One region of the Arthrobacter sp. StoSoilB5 genome, then DNA from elsewhere that is predicted to be linked to it. Evidence: riboswitches for the same ligand, from Rfam matches in the RefSeq annotation. Region 1 holds a riboswitch; each other region holds the start of a gene.
The links. A riboswitch is a leader RNA that binds a small molecule or an ion and turns the genes downstream of it on or off. The one in region 1 is predicted to bind S-adenosylmethionine.
Positions count from the first base shown of each region.

Region 2: linked by a shared signal. The riboswitch ahead of LDN75_RS07260 (homoserine O-acetyltransferase) and the one ahead of LDN75_RS05010 (hypothetical protein) in region 1 are both predicted to bind S-adenosylmethionine.
Region 3: linked by a shared signal. The riboswitch ahead of LDN75_RS16475 (aminotransferase class V-fold PLP-dependent enzyme) and the one ahead of LDN75_RS05010 (hypothetical protein) in region 1 are both predicted to bind S-adenosylmethionine.
Region 4: linked by a shared signal. The riboswitch ahead of LDN75_RS21465 (DUF1737 domain-containing protein) and the one ahead of LDN75_RS05010 (hypothetical protein) in region 1 are both predicted to bind S-adenosylmethionine.

Region 1 covers NZ_AP024646.1:1,061,396-1,066,033, forward strand. The annotation lists gene LDN75_RS04995 (matrixin family metalloprotease) at 9-902, opposite strand; gene LDN75_RS05000 (VIT1/CCC1 transporter family protein) at 966-2,129, opposite strand; gene LDN75_RS05005 (hypothetical protein) at 2,407-2,601, shown strand; gene LDN75_RS05010 (hypothetical protein) at 2,598-2,918, opposite strand; SAM riboswitch class IV at 2,935-3,054, opposite strand; gene LDN75_RS05015 (IS481 family transposase) at 3,456-4,430, shown strand; gene LDN75_RS05020 (sodium:solute symporter) at 4,437-4,638, opposite strand, start outside.
Region 2 covers NZ_AP024646.1:1,602,974-1,607,611, forward strand. The annotation lists gene LDN75_RS07250 (VOC family protein) at 1-378, opposite strand, end outside; gene LDN75_RS07255 (bifunctional o-acetylhomoserine/o-acetylserine sulfhydrylase) at 606-1,922, shown strand; SAM riboswitch class IV at 2,075-2,189, shown strand; gene LDN75_RS07260 (homoserine O-acetyltransferase) at 2,204-3,325, shown strand; gene LDN75_RS07265 (hypothetical protein) at 3,332-3,736, opposite strand; gene LDN75_RS07270 (winged helix DNA-binding domain-containing protein) at 3,780-4,638, opposite strand, start outside.
Region 3 covers NZ_AP024646.1:3,641,863-3,646,500, reverse strand. The annotation lists gene LDN75_RS16485 (metal-dependent transcriptional regulator) at 1-334, opposite strand, end outside; gene LDN75_RS16480 (class I SAM-dependent methyltransferase) at 344-1,150, opposite strand; gene LDN75_RS16475 (aminotransferase class V-fold PLP-dependent enzyme) at 1,239-2,645, opposite strand; SAM riboswitch class IV at 2,677-2,790, opposite strand; gene hisN (histidinol-phosphatase) at 2,973-3,785, opposite strand; gene LDN75_RS16465 (ribosome small subunit-dependent GTPase A) at 3,841-4,638, opposite strand, start outside.
Region 4 covers NZ_AP024646.1:4,731,777-4,736,414, reverse strand. The annotation lists gene LDN75_RS21480 (hypothetical protein) at 1-445, opposite strand, end outside; gene LDN75_RS21475 (O-succinylhomoserine sulfhydrylase) at 456-1,664, opposite strand; gene LDN75_RS21470 (rhodanese-like domain-containing protein) at 1,665-2,075, opposite strand; gene LDN75_RS21465 (DUF1737 domain-containing protein) at 2,072-2,338, opposite strand; SAM riboswitch class IV at 2,353-2,464, opposite strand; gene LDN75_RS21460 (NtaA/DmoA family FMN-dependent monooxygenase) at 2,631-3,959, shown strand; gene LDN75_RS21455 (aromatic amino acid ammonia-lyase) at 3,962-4,638, shown strand, end outside.

The DNA of each region.
Region 1 (4,638 bases):
GCGCAGCTTCAGATGTCCTTGCGGCAGGGAGCGGAGGCCAGCAGGTGAAGGCCGTTCAGGTCGCCTGCAGCCAACCCGTCCGGGGCGCCAATCTCCGGGTACATCAGTTGAACAGGATCATCAACGTGGTCCAAACCCATGACATGCCCCAGCTCATGCTGCATGACCGCCAGAACGTAGTCAGAACCGCCTTCCTCGGCAAGGAGCTCCGCCACTTGCGGGGTGTCGAGCTCCAGGCTGCCGGTGATGTAGCTCTTGGGGCCGTTGTTGAGGGAGTACATGGTGCTGCCGCCCGTACCGATGACGTTGTCAGCCAGCGCCGGAGCTGCCTCGGGAGTGGTCCATGAAATCAGCAGCGGAGCCCACCGGTCGCCGTACTTGGATGGTTGGTACGGTTCGCGCTTCCCGGTTGGCAACTCGTCTGTGCTGCCATCGTTGACGAACTGGATTCCGGACGCTGCGGAGATATTGGCGATTGCGGTGCTGAGCAGCCTGTCCGTACCCTCAGGCGCGGTGGCGCCATTCACCACGTAGTGCAAGGGGCGGCACGGTGAGTACCCAACCGGAGTGCCGTCGTCGTTGGTTGCCAGGAACTTGTACGAATCGCTGGCGTGTTCTGGAGCCAGCGGCGAGGCCAGCGGGGCGTCTGCCTCTTCCACTCCCGGAGGCGGTGCGTCCAGGGCCCGGGGCGGGGCCTGCTGGCTTGGCTCACTCTTGGGCGAATTGGGCAGGGCAATGCCCGGAAGCAGGCTGGTGATGCGAGGATCGCCGTGGAGGAGGCCGCTGACGAACACAGCCACCACGGCGGCGAGGACAGCCATGAGTAGGCCGCGAAGAATCTGGAGGGTTGTGCCGGCACGACGGTGTTTTGGCGCGCGCAACGGCGACTGCTCCGAATCCACGGTTCTCCATTCCTCACGCCCCGGTCACGCGGGGCCGCGCGGAGGACGAACCAACATTACCGCCTAGACGATCATCGTTCCGAACGCGAGGCCAAGCCCATAGGTGGCGGCCGCAGCGCCCAAGCCGATCGCCAACTGCCGGAAGCCACGGCTCAGCGGTGAGGTTCCGGACAGTAGCCCGACGACGGCGCCAGTCGCCAGGAGCGCGATCCCCACCAGTACGCCGGCTACTACCAGTGCCGCCACGCCCGTCATGCCAAAAATGAACGGAAGGATCGGCACGATGGCACCGGAAGCGAAGAAGCAGAAGCTGGACATCGCAGCCCCCCAGGCAGACCCCACGGTTTCATGGTCGTCGGCGGGCTGCTCCTTCTCGGGTTGCAAGGAGAGGCTGGGATCGCAGTCGCAGCTGAAGAGTCCCATGCGTTCGGCGGCCCGGTGTTCGGCGGCCTCGCGGGTCATGCCGCGAGCCAGGTACACCAGCACGAGCTCGTTGTGCTCAATATCCAAGGACGGGGCGGCGGTGAGGGTTGCCTGCGTGGGCAGTGTGGCGCTTAGCAACTCCCGTTGCGACCGGACTGAAACGTACTCGCCGGCACCCATGGAAAGGGCGCCGGCCAGCAATCCCGCCACGCCGCTCATGAGTACAACCGGGCTTGGAACGCCCGTTGCGGCCATACCCATGACCAGTGAAAGGTTGCTCACCAGGCCATCGTTGGCACCAAAAACAGCGGCACGGAAGGTACCGGAGAGCCTGTTGCGGCCACGGGTGGCAAGGCCCCGGACAACTTCTTCGTGGATTTGCTCGTCGGCAACCATGGCCGGAGTCGCAGCGGGTTCGGCCCCGTAAGGAGAGCGGCCTTCGGCGCGCTGCGCCAACGCGAGCACGAATACGGAGCCGAAGTGCCGGGCCAGGAAGCCCAGTATCTGGCTGCGGGTGGAAGCTCCCTTCGGCATTCCGGCGTGTTCTCCGAGGAGCTTGAGCCAGTGTGCCTCGTGTCTTCCCTCTGCCTCGGCCAAGGCGAGCAGGATCTGGCGTTCTTCGCCGTCGCGACGCTGGGCGAGCTCCCGGTAGACAGCGGCTTCGGCACGCTCGTCAGCCAGGTATTGACGCCACCGCCTGATGTCCGAGGACGTGGGCCGGCCTGATTGGGGTGGTGTTCCGGATCCGGGGGCGGGGTCCGGAGCGGGGCTCGACGGACCGTGGGATTCCTGGTGCTTTTGCACTTTCTCTCCTGTGCTGGGTGGGGTAGTTGCGGCCCCATTGCACGCCCACTGTACCGCTTATTGGCGCGGATTTTTGGCCGGTATTCCTTAGTTGGAATGTTCGGCGTGCCTTAATTTCCGGGGTGGAAACACTCTGCTTCGAGCCCTCCTTGGTCCCGTGCCGGCCCTTGCCTTGACCGCCTGCGGGCACAGTGCTCAGATGGATAGACAGGGGCGGGGGCCCTCCCCGCACTCGGTCAGCGGGCTGCCTGCCAGCCCACCAGACGGAGGTTGCAGCATGGATACCACCGAACCGCACGCCAACCACCCGGTACGGGAGACCATCGAGTCGGACCCCGCTTATGACTACAGCGACGACCAGGAAGTCGACGAACCCTGGGTGGAGGAAATCGACGTCCCGGAAGACGACGAGCGCGTTGTCCCCCTTGACGAAACCGAAGAGTTCCGCGGGGAAGAAGACGAAGAACCCTAGGCAGGGCCTTCTTCACCAAACGTGAAATGACGCTCGAGCCCTGCTGAACACCCGAGCGCTGCAACAGTCACGGTCAGCGTCCTGGACGATTCGCACCAACGCGAAGGGCGCACGGCCTGGGCCAGCGCCTGCGCAATCAAGCGCGGCTCGGGGTGTCGGAACCGGTGCAGCCCGCCGTTCAGTACCAGCGTCACAGTCCCCAGGACAAGGTCGACGCCGGGAATCACCCGCACGGTCCGCGCTTTGGTTTCGGTGGGGATGCCCTGGATGGGGGCGGTAACGCCTTGGCTTGGGGTGGTAACGCCTTGGTACGGCAAGGACTGTTCCTTTGGGGGAGTGCTCTTGCCCGCTCGGTTGTCTCTGGTCCGGGGCGGGCCGCTTCCTCATCCGAACCACCCTTGAACATGGGGTTGGTGTGTGGCCAGTCGGAGCTTGGCGCCACCTCTCTTGAAGCATGCACCACTGTACTGGAGGAGTGCCGAGTGGAGAAGTAGCGTCCTTGGTTACCCCCCCTTGTTACGGGGCCTGCTTGTTGTGGGGCCTGCTCTGCGCCTTTTGTGGCCTGGATAGCGCGCAGAGTGGGCCTCGCAACGGGTCCCCGACAGCACAACGGTCCCCGGACAGAGCAACGGCGGCGCTGCCCCGAAAAGGGGCGGCGCCGCCGTCGAACATTGCTCAGTTCAGTTCGTGCCTGATGCCTGAGGTCTGGTGCCTGAAGCCTGGTGCCTGAAGCCTGGTGCCTTGTGGCCCTGGGCCGCTAGCTGTACTGAGTCAGGACGTTGGTTACATCGTGAATAGGTGAAGACCTCTTAGGTTGGTGGTTACCACACACAGCCAACGACTAAGAGGTCTTCATGTCCCACCGTAATGCCCGCTTGACCCCGACCGGTAGGCGGATCCTTATCGAGCGCGTCCTCGCCGGCCGTCCCGTGGCCCATGTGGCCAAAGAAATGGGCATCTCAAGGACCTGCGCGCACCGCTGGATCAGCCGGTACCGCACCCATGGCTGGGCCGGCCTCGAGGACCGCAGCTCCCGCCCAAGGTCGTGCCCACACGCGACTTCTGCTGCGCTGGTTGCCGATGTCCTGACCCAGCGCGTGAAGCACCGCGAAGGGCCAGCGGGCCTGGCAGCCCGGTGCGGGACGAGCGCCCGGACGGTCTCCCGGATTCTGACCCGCGCGGGTATGCCCCGGCTGTGGGACCTGGACCCGGTGACCGGGGAACGGATCCGGGCATCCCGTGCCACGGACCGCCGGTACGAGCGCGACGCTCCCGGAGACATGATCCACATCGACGTCAAGAAACTAGGCCGGATTCCCGACGGCGGAGGCTGGCGGGCAGACCCGAACCAATCCGCCCGCAACCACTCAACAGGCCATACAAGGGTCGGTTTCGACTACGTCCACGTGGCCGTCGATGACCACACTCGTCTGGCCTACGCCGAGGTCCTGCCCGACGAGAAAGGCCCGACCTGCGCAGGGTTCCTCACCCGGGCCGCAGCGGCCATGGCAGCCAACGGCGCGCCAGTCAGACGGGTCATGACCGACAACGCCTTTGCCTACCGGTTATCGAAAGATTTCCAGGACGCACTCGCTGCACTGGGCGCCAAGCACGTCCTGATCAAACCCCGCCATCCCTGGCAGAACGGCAAAGCAGAACGCTTCAACCGCACCCTTCAAGAAGGCTGGGCCTACCGGCAACCATTCACTTCCAACCAGGCCCGGACAGACGCCCTGCAGCCATGGCTAGACTTCTACAACAACCACCGGCCGCACGGCAGCCTCGGAGGCAAACCACCCATCAGCAGGTGCAAACAACCTACTGACTGAGTACAGCTAGCTGGCGGTGTGGCTGCTGACCGGGTGGGCTTCCAGGGGCAATTCCTCCGAGACGGCACCGGCCACCCGCTTGTCCCAAGCAGCCCGGACTTCTGGTGCAGTGGGAGGCGTGAGGAGCGAAATCACGACGTATGCCACGAACGAGGCCGCCAGGCCGTAGTAGATAGGTTCGTTGGCGTAGACGCCATCCGCGCTCGGA
Region 2 (4,638 bases), 540 kb from region 1:
GAGAATGCCGATCTGCCGCCACACGAGTTCGCGGCCATCCGGGAACTTGCGGTTGCCCGGAACCGCGGAGCGGCCGAGGCGGTCTTCGAAGGGGGCTAGGTCGTCAACGGCGACGCACCAGCCCATCCAACCGCCGCCAGCTGCTGAGCGCGCGCGGACCGCCTGGCCAAAGGGTGCCTTGTCGGAAGCGGGGTGGTCCAGGACCTCCACGACTTCCAGGTATTTGTTATCCGCCAAGGGAATGATCATGTTCCGGGTACCGAAGCGCGGGTGCACTCCGCCCCGGACTGCGTCCACTCCCAGAGCTGCGGAAATTCGTTCGGTAGTGGCCAAAAGGCCATCTCGTTCACAAGCGTAAGAGACGTGATCCATGCGCATGGCTTCATCTTGGCACTTTGTGATCGGGGTCTCAGCTAAGGGAAGCCTAACTATCATGGGACCTCAGCTGTGTGCCGCCGGAATGCGTCACGGTGGGTCGCCTGAAGACCGAAAAATACTGCCTTCGTCACAAAGCTGTCCAAGGCCCCGGACGCTTCCTAGACTGGCCCCAGCCAACGCCTCCAGCGATCCACGGCAAACCCGCGCGCCACTAAAAGGAGAATTCAATGTCCCAAGGATGGTCTTTCGAAACCCGCCAGATCCACGCAGGGCAGGAACCCGACTCTGCCACGGGAGCGCGGTCGCTTCCGATCTACCAGACCACTTCCTTCGTGTTCCCCAGCGCAGAGAGCGCGGCAAACCGGTTTGCGCTGGCTGAGCTTGCCCCCATCTACACCCGCATCGGCAACCCGACGCAGGATGCCGTGGAGCAGCGCATCGCCAGCCTGGAAGGCGGACTGGGCGCATTGCTCCTCAGCTCAGGACAGGCCGCGGAAACGTTCGCCATTCTCAACATTGCCGAGGCCGGCGATCACATCGTCGCCAGCCCCAGCCTGTACGGCGGAACCTACAACCTGTTGGCCCACACGCTAAAGAAGTTCGGCATCTCCGTCACGTTCGTGGAGGACCCGGACAATCTGGACCAGTGGCGGGAAGCTGTGCAGCCCAACACCAAGCTGTTCTTCGGTGAGGTAGTTTCCAACCCGCGCCAGGACGTGCTGGACATCGAGGGCATTTCACGCACCGCGCATGAGGCCGGTGTGCCGCTGATCGTGGACAACACGCTCTCAACCCCATACCTCATTCGTCCCATCGAATGGGGTGCGGACATCGTGGTGCACTCGGCCACCAAGTATCTTGGCGGCCACGGTGCGGCGATCGCCGGCGTGATCGTGGACTCCGGAAACTTCGACTTCGGAAAGGACCCGGAGCGCTTCCCCGGATTCAATACCCCGGACCCCAGCTACAACGGACTCGTTTACGCCCGGGACCTGGGCAAGGACGGCGCGCTCAGAGCCAACCTCTCCTACATACTCAAGGCCCGTGTGCAGTTGCTGCGCGATCTGGGTTCGGCGGTTTCCCCCTTCAACGCCTTCCTCATTGCCCAGGGCCTGGAAACCCTGAGCCTGCGCGTTGAGCGCCATGTCTCCAACGCCACCAGGGTTGCCGAATGGCTTGAGTCGAGGGACGACGTCGAATCGGTCGCCTTCGCGGGGCTGCCCTCCAGCCCCTGGTACGACCGCGGCCGGAAGTATGGCCCCAGGGGCACCGGTGCCGTGGTGGCGTTCACTATCAAGGGCGGTGTCGAGGCCGGCAAGCGCTTCGTCGACGGCCTGGAGCTGCACTCCCATGTTGCCAACATTGGTGACGTCCGCTCGCTGGTCATCCATCCGGCGTCGACCACCCATAGCCAGCTCACAGTGGAACAGCAGGTGGCCGCCGGTGTTAATCCAGGCTTGGTCCGGTTGTCCGTGGGAATTGAGCATGTAGACGACATCATCGCTGACCTGGAGGCCGGGTTCCGGGCTGCCAAAGGCGCTTAAGCGCACTGGGAGGAGTGGCCGCCCGCCGCAGTCGAAAATTCGCCGGGCGGCCCTTCGCCGTGCGTGTTCCTGAAGCAAACGACCCCAAACCGTCACACAGCTGTCACATTCTTCGCCAAAACACCCGTATTTTTCCTAGACTCTACGTATTAGGTCATGAGTGCCAGTGACAGCCCCGGCTTGCTGGCCGGCAACCCTCCTCCGCGGTGGGGTGCCCCGGGTGAAGACCTGGCCTGTCGCACGCAAGGCGACGGGCAAGCGCGAGGTTAGGTGTCAAAGGAATGACCATTACTGCTACAGCACTCCCCAAATCGGGCGAAGAAGATGGGACGGTCAAGTACGCCGGCGTAGGTCCGCTGGAACTTGAAGCCGGCGGTTTCCTCCCCGATGTTGTGTTGGCCTACGAAACCTGGGGGCAGCTGAACGCTGATGCGTCCAACGCTGTCCTCGTTCAGCACGCACTGACGGGAAGCACGCATGTGGCCCGCGGCGCAACGGATGAGGAAGGCTGGTGGGAGCAGCTTGTCGGTCCCGGTGCGACGATCGACACCAACCGGTTCTTCGTTATCTCCATCAACATTGTGGGCGGCTGTTACGGCAGCACTGGCCCGTCGTCCGAGGCGCCGGACGGGCGGCCTTGGGGATCCCGCTTCCCCCTGGTCACTTTGCGCGACAGTACGGCAGCCGAAGCGCGCCTGGCCGATGCATTGGGCATCAAAGCATGGCACGCCGTCCTGGGCGGTTCCATGGGCGGCGCCCGCGCACTTGAATGGGCTGTGACCTATCCTGAGCGCGTTCAGCGGTGCGCAGTTATTTCTGTCGGCGCCTACAGCACAGCCGAGCAAATCGCTTTCGCCCAGTCGCAGACCCTGGCTATCCGCCAGGACCCCAACTTCAACAATGGCGACTACTACGGTGGACCGGCTCCCGAGGCGGGCCTCGCCCTGGCCCGCCGGATAGCCCACATCACCTACCGTTCCGCGCTGGAGCTTGATTTCCGCTTCGGGCGGGAAGCGCAACACCAGGAGACGCCGCTGGCCGCTGCGGTGCTGGGGGAACGCGGCCGCTACCAGGTGGAAAGCTACCTCGACCACCAAGGCACCAAGCTCGTGCGCCGGTTCGACGCCAACAGCTACATCGCCATCACTGAGGCACTCATGTCCCATGACATCAGCCGGGGCCGTGGCACCTTGAAGGACGCCTTGGCAAGCACCACTGCCGAGTTCTTCGTGGCAGCCGTCGACTCGGACCGCCTCTACTTCCCGGCCCAGTCATTGGAGCTGGCGCAAAATCTGCCAGGCAATGTTCCCGTCCACGTCATCGAGGCTCCCATCGGCCACGATGGCTTCCTGACCGAAATCGGCCAACTGTCAGAGCAACTGCGCGAGGCCTTCTTCGCCTAAGCCGGCTCAGCCATTCATGATTTCGCCGCGCTGCTTCATGTAATCCTCCATGGCAATTTCGCCGTTGCTGAACTTGAGGTCCAGTTCGGCCAACTTGCGTGCGCGGAAGCCTTGGTGCCCGGAACCGCTGTTGCTGGGGAACGTAGTTGAAGAAACGTTCGACGGCGGTCCCGCCGGCGGTGCCGCATCCGCCGGGCGGATGTGGGTGGGCTCGGGAGAATAGCCGGGGTAGTTTTGCGGCTGGTAATTCTGCTGCTGTTGGTAGCCCGGCGGAGGAAACCCCTGTGGCGGGTAGCCCGGACGGGAGAAGTTGCGGTCCTGGAGCCGCCGCGCCCGGGACTTGTTGTATATGCGGATCCCCAAGGGAATCAGCCACGAGCAGACGATGATCCAGAAGATCAGATTGTTCACGGTGCAGGCCTCCTAGGTCTTAACCCAGCTTAGTCCCGCAGATTCACACCAACTTTGCCTCCATGCCCAGGAACTTTCCGTAGCGCTCCACTTCTGCCTCCAAAGCATGGTGTTCGGCTGTTGTGGCCGGCCGGTTCATTCTGACGTCGATTTCGCAGATCCCACCGCTGAAGGCGTGCCGCCACCATCCGGCCAACCTGCCATCCAGCAACACCACGTGAATGGGAGCATCGCCCTCCGGGAAGTAGGGCGCCTTTCCGCCGAGGTAGTGCCGCGACTCCGAATAGCCCATCACGTACTCGTCGTAGCACTGGATGAGATCGACCCGGGGAAGTCTTGGCCCGGCGTCGGCTGGTGGGGGAGACGCTGCAAGCACATCGATGTCTTCGGCCGGCAGGTAGAAGTCCAGGCCGTCAATTGCCACGGTGGCCAGGGCGCCAGGAGCCCACTCTCCAGCCGCCTGCACGCCAAGCCGCACATCCTTCATGGTCAGTCCGGACCACGCGGCGCAATCCTTGACTGTGGCAGGTCCCCGGCTGCTGAAGTATCGCAGCGCCAACTGGCCCAAGGCCCACTCGCGGTCATCGCCCGTCAAGGAAGTGTCGCCAGGTGTGGGCACACGTTCCTGGAAGAGGGCGTAGGTCTGCTTCAGCGCGCCGCCAGCGGAGCGGACCGGAGCGCCGCTCACCAAAATTTTGCTGATCTCCGCGTGCATCAGGTGGTAAATGAAGCCAAGGCCTTTGCTGGGAAGCCCCGCCTGTTCCAGCACGTCGGCTAGTTCTTCGCGGGTTTTGTGGGCGCCACCGGCCACAGCTTCTGCAAGGATCCGCCCACTGACGGCGGTAGTGGCCTCATCAACTCCCGTCTGCCTGTACATGCCCTTGTTTCCTTGATGCAGGCGA
Region 3 (4,638 bases), 2.6 Mb from region 1:
ACACAGCGTGTTCCAACATCTCAGCTTCGTCGTGGACTTCATCCCAGCTGTAACCGAGTTCGTCCACGAGGTAAGTCTCAATGAGGCGGTGGCGCCGGACCATGGACAGTGCCAGGCGCATGCCCTCCGGAGTCAGCCTGATAGCACTGTAAGGCTGGTGATCCACCAAGCCCTGGTCCTTGAGTTTGCGGACCATTTCAGACACCGAGGAATTGGCAACGCCAAGCCGCTGGGCAAGCTGGGAGGACGTAATTGGTTTGTCCTGCCACTCCGTGTAGGAGTAGATGACCTTGACGTAGTCCTCGATCGAGGAGGAGGGCGTACTGGTCTTCACACACCAAGCCTACCGTGGCAGGGCGCCCTGGATCTTGCGGGCCCGCCAAGTCTGCGTCACGTACGGCAGTTCCAGGAGCTGGCCGGGGGCGTGGCCCAGATGATCGTAGAGGTACCATTCCAGGTTGCCCATGACCTTCGCCCGGGTGGCCTCGTTGGCGCGGAGGTAGTAGCTGCGCGATTTGGTGAGCTCCATGATGTCCTCCGGCGACACAGCGTCCAGCCAACTGGTGAGATGGCTCTCCACATCCGTGAATTCCGGTCCGATAACTGGCCGGAAGCCGGGCTTGTGCACATCTCCGGCGTGCATGATGCGCGATAGCCGGTGGACCCAGGGCACAGAAGTGTCCAGTTGGTTCCATACGAGGCCAAGAACTCCGTGGGGGCGAAGGATTCGGGCGATTTCCGTGCTGGCCTTGAGCGGGTCACACCAGTGCCAGGCCTGGGCAACGCTGACGACGTCGAATGCTGAGTCCGTCAGCCCTGTTGCCTCGGCCGTTCCCTCCAACGCCTTGACGTCAGGATAGGACTTTTGCAGTTGCTCCAGCATGTCCAAGGAAGGATCGACGGCGGCCACCTCAAGTCCGCGTTCCACCAAGAGGGCAGTGAATTTTCCCGTTCCCGCTCCGAGATCCGCGGCGGACTTCGCTCCCAGAGGAAGAAGCCAGTCCACTGAATCTGCGGGATAGCCGGGCCGAACGCGATCGTAGTGTTCCCCGCCGTCCTGAAAGCTCAGGCCCAGCTCGCGGCGGCGGGTGGCATGCAGCTTGGGTCCACCGGGGCTACCCGTGCCTCCGGAAAGACCTCGGGAATGCATGGCCACGCAACAACTCCTTTACCGCAAACGCCTGGGATACCCTACGAATTTACCGTAAGGACCATGCTGACGATCCGGCTCAGGCCGCTTAGTCAATAGTGCAGGGCGCGGCACCTGCGGTGCCGGGCGTATTCGGTGCCCATTCCGGGTAGCTGCGGTGGTCATTGGCCGGTACCCAGCGGCCCTCGTCCACCACGTAGTCCCAGCCGAGCCCGGTGCGCTTGAGTTCCTCGATACCCGCCAGCAGCCGTGTGGCATCCTCCAAGCGGGAGCCCACGCCGAAGCTGGCCCGCAGCGAGCCCGAAGGGAGTCCGAGCCGCTTGAGCAGGGGGTGCGCGCAGAAGCGGCCGTCACGAAGCCCTACACCGTGTTCTGCGGCGAGGTAAGCCGCGACCAATCCGGCGTCGAATCCTTCCACCGAGAAGTTGACCACGCCGATGGTGTCCTCGGAGTCGCTGAAGATCCGGTGGACGGTAACGCCGTCGATTGCCTCAAGTCCCTGTACCAGGTACGAGCGGATGGCCGCTTCATGAGCATGCCAGGCCTCTTGGTCCAGCCCGGCGAGCACCTGCGTAGCGCGCGCCAATGTTGCCGCGCCCAGGACGTTGGGGGAGCCGCCCTCGTGACGTGCGGGACCGGAAGCCCAACTGACCGAGTCGAGGCGGGCTTCACGAACAGCGCCGCCGCCGGCAAGGTGGGGAGTGCCGGCGTCAAGCCAGTCAGGGCGCCCTACAACAACGCCGGCGCCGAACGGAGCGTAGAGCTTATGCCCGGAGAATACGATGTAGTCGACGTCTGATTCGGTGATGTTGATGCGGCGGTGAGGGGCAAGCTGGGCTGCGTCCACCACAATCCGTGCACCGTATTCGTGCGCCAGGGCGGCTAGTTCGGCGATCGGCAGGATTTCGCCCGTCACGTTCGAAGCCCCGGTAACTGCCAGCAAGGACACGCCGCCTTGACTGAGTTCCTCGCGGAGCTTTGCCACGGTAGCGGTCAGTGTAGAAGCAGCTACGACGCTGCGGTGCGGAACGCCCTGCCAAGGCAGGAGGTTGGCATGGTGCTCGATGTCCAGGTAGAGGACCTCGCCGGTCGGCTTTCCGTCGAGTTGCGGAAGGCAGCCTGCCAACAGGTTGAGTGAATCCGTGGTGTTCCGGGTGAAGATGACGGAATCGTCGGGGCGGCCGCCAATGAACTCACGCACGATGTCGCGGGAGTTCTCGTAGACGGACGTGCTGATCTGGGAAGCGTAGCCCGCACCGCGGTGGACACTCGCGTAGTAGGGGAGGATCTCATTGAGATACGCAGAAACGATGGTCAGGGCCGGAGCCGACGCTCCGTAATCGAGGTTGGCGTAGCGGACGTGGCCACCCTGGATCAGGGGAGCTTGCAGCTCCGCGCCCGTGACAGCGGCCAGGGGCCTGCCTGCAGCGGCTTCCTGCGCTGCTCCGACCGCAAAGGACGGCAGGACGGTGGAGTTGAACGTAGCAGTGCTCATGGGACCTCACTCAAGAAGGACCCCCACAGGGGATCCGCGCTTGCCGTATCCCTTCCGGACCGGCCAGGTCGTCACCCGGGGCACCCCACCGCGAATGGAGGGTTGCCGGCCAGCAAACCGGGGTTTAGCGCTGGCACTCGTGACCTGTAAAGAGGTTAGGGCAAGCCTCCGGCCTGTTCCAAAGTCGCTTCGCTTTGTTAAGCGGATTGTTACGAAGCGTGCCGAAACAGCCCTTTGGGCGAAGAAAAAACGGCGGATGCCCCGTAAAGGAGGCATCCGCCGTCGAAAATTCTATCCACAGCCAGATGTCTTGCTCGTATCGCTGGATCAGAGGAGGTCATCCAAGGCGGGGTTTAGCCGTTTGAGGACCTCTGAATGCAGGATGGAGTTGGTGGCCAAGGCGTTGCCCCCGAAGGGGCCATCCTCGCCTTCCAACGAGGTGAAACGGCCGCCGGCTTCCGTGACGATGGGTACAAGCGCGGCCATGTCGTAAAGGTTCAATTCCGGCTCGCAGGCGATATCCACGGCCCCCTCGGCCACCAAGCAATAGGACCAGAAGTCGCCGTAGGCACGCGTGCGCCAGATGTCTTCCGTCAGACCTAGGAATTCGTCGAGATTGCCGCGTTCCTTCCAACCGGAAAGGCTGGAATATGACATCGAAGCATCGGCCAGGCGCGAAACGTTGGACACCTTGAGCCGGGTGGCCGAGGCCAGGGAGCGCCCCATATAGGCGCCCATGTCCTTTGCCGCCCACCAACGTTTGCCGAGTGCGGGAGCACTGACAACTCCAACCACCGGCTCGCCTTCGTCCACGAGTGCGATCAGGGTGGCCCACACTGGAACGCCACGCACGAAGTTCTTGGTGCCGTCGATGGGGTCGATGATCCAGCGCCGGGAGCCGTGGCCGCTGCTGCCGAACTCCTCGCCGAGGACAGCGTCCCGGGGGCGCGAGCGCGACAGCTGGCCCCGGATTGCTTCTTCCGCAGCCTTGTCGGCATCAGTAACGGGAGTGAGGTCAGGCTTGGTCTCGACCCGCAGATCCAGTGCCTTGAAGCGGTCCATGGTTTGGGCGTCCACGGAATCCGCCAGCACGTGGGCCAGTCGCAGATCATCGTTGTAGCTGGATACGGGTTGGGTCATGCCACCAAACTATCGTGAAACTTTCCCTGCAGTTGGATCCGTGTTCCACCAATGTTTAGTTGACGGTACCCAGTTCCTTGGTTTCCTTCGCTTCCAAACGCGGGTCTGCGCCCAGCAGCCGCCGGAGCGAAGACAACCGTGCCACTCCGGAAGGACCGGCGTTTCCCTCGTTCACCCACGCGTCAAGTCCACAATTGATGGCACTGGCATCGTGTTTGCAGCCGCGGTCGCAAGCTTCGGTGCCCGGTTCCAAATCGGGGAAGGAATGCAGGATGCGATCGGGGTCCACGTGCGCGAGTCCGAAGGAACGAATACCGGGGGTATCGATGATCCAGCTACCGGACGGCGCGTCCGCCAGCTTCAAGGCCAACGCCGACGACGACGTATGCCGGCCCCTTCCGGTGACAGCATTAACGCCACCCGTAGCGCGCTCAGCGCCGGTCAGGGCGTTGACCATGGTGGACTTGCCGACTCCCGAATGGCCAAGCATGACTGTCACTTTGCCATCAAGGTGGGCCCGCAATTGGGCAACGGCGCTGCTGTCCAGACGCGCGGACAGTCCGTCGTCCGATCGGGCGTCAATACCGGAAGCTTCGGCGTCGGCCGTACGGCTGATGATGACAGGGAAGTCCAGGCTGAGATAGTTGGACAACAGCTCGGCAGGATCCTTGACGTCAGCCTTGGTGACGAGCAGCAGTGGCTCGATCCCGGCGTCGTAGGCTGCAACCAAGGCGCGGTCGATAAAGCCAGTGCGCGGTTCCGGGTTGGCCGCGGCGACCACCACCACAAGTTGGTCCGCGTTGGCCACCACCACTCTTTCGATGGGGTCGGTATCATCGGCGCTGCGGCGAAG
Region 4 (4,638 bases), 1.6 Mb from region 1:
ACCGTTTGGTGGGCAACGAAAGAAGGCTTCCGCCGAGAGCAGCCAAAGCAAGAACGTGGAGCCCGGAATAGGCAAGGAACGGCGCATTCGATCCACGGCCATAGGCAAAGCGTTCCAGGTCCGAGGCGCGGCGGGACAAACTGGAGACAAAGAGCGGAGCACCTGCGAGTAAAGCGGCCGCGGCTGCAACAGCCCACCGCTTGGCCCGTCGGCCCGGAACACCACGGGCAAATGCTGCGAATCCAACGGGTACAGCGGCAGTTCCGGCCGCGGCGAGGTGCTGCCCGACCACCCAGCCACGCTGGCCGGCCTTGAGCATGCGAAGACGTTCGGCGGCGTCAGGGGTGACGTAAACACGCGATACCGGCGAGATACCCACAAACCACACCACCGTGCCGGCAACGATGACCGCTCCGGCACGGCGATAGGGGTGATTGCCGCTCATGGCAGCAAGGTTAGACCTGTTTGAGGGCCTTCTCCAGATCCAGGATGAGATCGTCTACATCTTCCAAGCCAACGGACAAACGGACCACGCCGTCACTCAGTCCAATGGCCGCACGACCTTCCGGCCCCATTGCCCGGTGGGTGGTGGTGGCCGGGTGCGTGATGAGGGACTTGGAGTCGCCGAGGTTGTTCGAGATGTCGATGACGCGCAGGCCGTCCAGCAATGCGAAGGCGGCGTCCTTGGCGGAACGCCCGGAAGAGGGCAGCAGCTCGAAGGTCAGTACGGTACCGCCGGCCTTCATCTGCTTGGCTGCAAGCTCGTACTGGGGGTGCGATTTCAGCAAGGGGTACTTGACCCAGCTGATGGCAGGTTGCTGCTCAAGCCATTCCGCGATTTTCAAAGCGGAGGCCGAGCTGTGGTTCACGCGCAAGCCGATGGTCTCCAGGCCCTTGGTCAACACCCAGGCGTTGAACGCGGAGAGTGAAGGTCCGGTGTGCCGCATCAACTGCTTGACCGGGCCATCGATGAATTCCTTGGTGCCCATGATTGCGCCGCCGAGGACACGTCCCTGGCCATCGATGTGCTTGGTGCCGGAATACACGATGACGTCTGCGCCCAAGTCACCGCAGCGCTGCAGCAGGGGAGTGGCAAAGACATTGTCGACGACGACAGTCGCCCCTGCGGCATGCGCCAGCTCGCTGACGGCGGCAATGTCCACGATTTCCTGCATGGGGTTCGAGGGCGATTCGAAGAAGACGGCGGTGGTCGGCTCGGAGAGGGCGGCACGCCACTGCTCGAGGTCCGGACCGTCGACGAACACTGTTTCAACGCCCCAGCGCGGCAGGATCTCGTTGAGGATGACGAAGCACGAGCCGAACAGGGAACGGGCGGCAACCACGCGGTCACCGGCAGCCAACAGGGCACCCAAAGCGGTGAAGACCGCGGACATGCCGGACGCGGTCGCAAAGCATGCCTCGGTGCCTTCGAGCAGGCGCAGCCGCTCCTGGAAGGTGGCCACGGACGGGTTGCCGTAGCGCGAGTAGACGAAGCGTTCGTCCTCGCCGGTGAAGGCGCGTTCGGCGGCGGCAGCGGATTCGTAGACGAAGCCGGAGTTCAGGAAAACGGGTTCGGACGTTTCCTGGAAGTTGGTACGGTCAAGGCCGCCGCGTACTGCCTGTGTGTCAGGGCTCCAACTGGCGGCATCAGGATTGAAAGTCACTTAGTCGGTCCCCAGGTTGGTCGGCAGGCCACGGTTCTTCCAGCCGTTGATGGTGCGTTCCCCGTAGCGGTCCGGGTCGCCTTCGAAGCCTTCGAGCACGTTGTAGGCGGTAAAGCCAGCCTGCGTCGCGGCGATGGCCGCGGAGATGGATCGCTGGCCTGAGCGGCAGATGAAAACGAGTTCCACGCCCTCGCCCTCGGGTGCCTGCTGCTGCAGTTCCTCAAGGAAGCGGGAGTTGGGGATGCCGCCGGCGAGGTTCCACTGGATGAACAGGGGATCGTTCTCCGTGGCCTTGGTGTCCGGGATCCCGATGTGGGCCCACTCGCCCTCGGTGCGGACGTCCACCAGGATGGCGCCTTCTTCCAGCTTTGCCCACGCGTCCTGCGGGGTCAGGTCACCTGCGTAACTCATGCGTGTCCCTCGAATGCTTCGTCGTCTTCGTAGTTCTCCAACTGGTCAACGGCATTCGCAACTGCGGCGTCTGCGCTGGCGATGGCAGTGGGCAGGACGACGGCCTGCGCCACGATGATATCCGTGCCATTGAAGGCGGCGGCCGGGCTGCCGTGGAGCACGTAGCCTTCGGCGAGGGCCGCTGTGATCCGCTCGCAGAATTCACGGGTATCCGGACCTGTGATCAGGCGGTAGGAGAGTTTTTCTTCAGTGGGTTCAGGCATTGGCTGGTGCTCCTCAGTCACGCTTGCAGTTCGAAGTGTCGATACGCCGAGTAGTCACCTGAGGCACCCCGCCGGAGAGAGGGTTGCCGACCAGCAAGTCAGGGCTTGGCGCTGGTGCTCATTACTCAAGAAAAACGTAACATCCCGCGGCTGCGGCCCGCACTTGCAAGCGGTTGCGCAGCCGTCATGTTGCGTAACCGGCTGGTGCTGGGGTAACAGCCCAAATGTGACGTCCCGGGAGCATAATTGACGCAGTACGACCCCCTGTAACTTCGCATGAAATCAGGTCGCGGTGAACGGACAAGACAGTTCTACACTCAAGCCCATGCTGCATTTTGGATGGTTCGTGGGGCACGGTTTCGGCGTCCAGGGCTGGGGCACTCCCGGATATAGCCTGGGCTACGACTGGAAGAAGCCGGCCCTGTATCAAGAGGCCGTCCGGGCCTTCGAACAATCCGGGCTTGACCTGTTCATCATCGAGGATTCCCTCACTGTTCCGGACACCTATGGCGGCACTGCCGAGGTTTCACTGGCGCATGCCTCCTTTGCGCCCAAGCATGATCCCTTGGCGCTGGTCCCGTACCTTCTTTCGGCAACCAAGCACCTGGGGATCGTGCCCACGGTCAGTGCATCGTTCTATCCTCCCTTCACGGCGGCCCGCCTCCTGGCTACGCTCCAGCATTTCTCCGAGGGGCAGCTGGGCTGGAACGTTGTTACCTCCGGCAGCGACCTTGCGGCGCAGAATTATGGGCTGGACCAGCAGATCGAGCACGACCTGCGATATGAGAAGGCGGAGGAATTCGTCGACGTCGTCCGGCGGCTCTGGCGGAGCTGGGAACCTGGCGCTGTGCTTGAGGACGTTGAGGCCGGCGTGTTCGCGGACCACACCAAAGTGCACCCCATCAACCATCAAGGTGACTTCTTCAAGGTCCGGGGCCCGTTGAATACCGCGCCCTTGCCGGAGGAGCCCGTGCTGGTGCAGGCCGGTGCTTCGCCACGCGGCAAAGCCTTCGCGGGTGGGCACGCGGATGTGGCGATCGCCTTGGCGCGGGGCGTTGACGGCATGAAGGCCTACCGGGATTCCATCCGTGCCGAGGCCGCCCAAGCTGGCAGGAACCCCGACGACGTCAAGGTACTCTTCGTGCTGAAGCCCACCATAGTCGGCTCACCAGCCGAGGCCGAGGAGTTGCGGGCGCGGCGCCGGGAGCTCACCCAGCGTGACATCGACAGCCAGCTCAACTCGATCTCCTACCTCTCGGTGATCGATTTCAAGCAATTCGACCTCGATGCGCCGTTGCCTGAACTGAGTACCAACAGCAACCAAGGCACGTTGGAACACTTCGCGAAGGCAGCGCCCCCGGGGTCTACCCTGCGCCAGATCCTGCAAGCACGCAGCGGTGGTGCCGGCGATTCGATCATCGGCACGGTTGGTGAAATCGCGGATTACCTTGAGGAGACCGGCGAGGCCGTGGGTGGCGACGGCTTCCTCTTCTCCGGCTTTGTGGACCCCGTGACCGTCCATGGCGTGTTGGACAAGCTCACTCCCGAACTGCGCCGCCGCGGCCTGTTGAGGAAGAGTTACGGCAACGGCGGCTTCCGCCAAAACCTCCTGGACTTCTGACGATGTCCTCCGAGCCCAGGACCCTGCTGATTGGGACGTCGCCTGTGGACGCCCGCAGCGTTGCCCTGGCCGCGCTGGATCCGGCGTTTCACGTGAAACTCAACCAAGATGCGTTGTCTTTGCTGGGTCGCTCACGGGAAGTGCTGGAGCGGGCTTCGACGTCCGGGGAGAGAATCTACGGCCTCAATACCCTCCTCGGATCCGGACGCGATACAGCTGTGGAGGAGAAGTCGGTCCTGGCGTACCAAATCCAAGTAGTCAGGTATCACAACAGTGGCGTTGGCGCTTACCTGGACCGGCCCTCGTCCCGGGCCGTGATCCTCGCCCGGCTCATCGGCTTCAGCCGCGGCGGATCCGGAGTGCGGCCGGAGACAGCCCAGTTCTATGCGGAACTGCTCAACCGTGGGGTTCTTCCCGCCATTCCGCGCGAAGGCTCAGTCGGCTCGTCGGACCTCACCCAGCTGGCCGCCGTCGCCGCCGTTGCAATAGGTGAGGGTGAAGCGTTCGACGCCGATGGCACTTTGGTGCCTGGGTCAAAAGCGCTCGCCGACGCCGGTCTCCAGCCCCTGCGGCTCGCGCCCGGTGAGGCCCTGGCCCTGGTCAGCGCCAACGCTTACTCGGTAGGCGCCGGGACCCTGGCATTGGTGCGCCTGCAGCACGTGGCGGAATTCGCCGACGT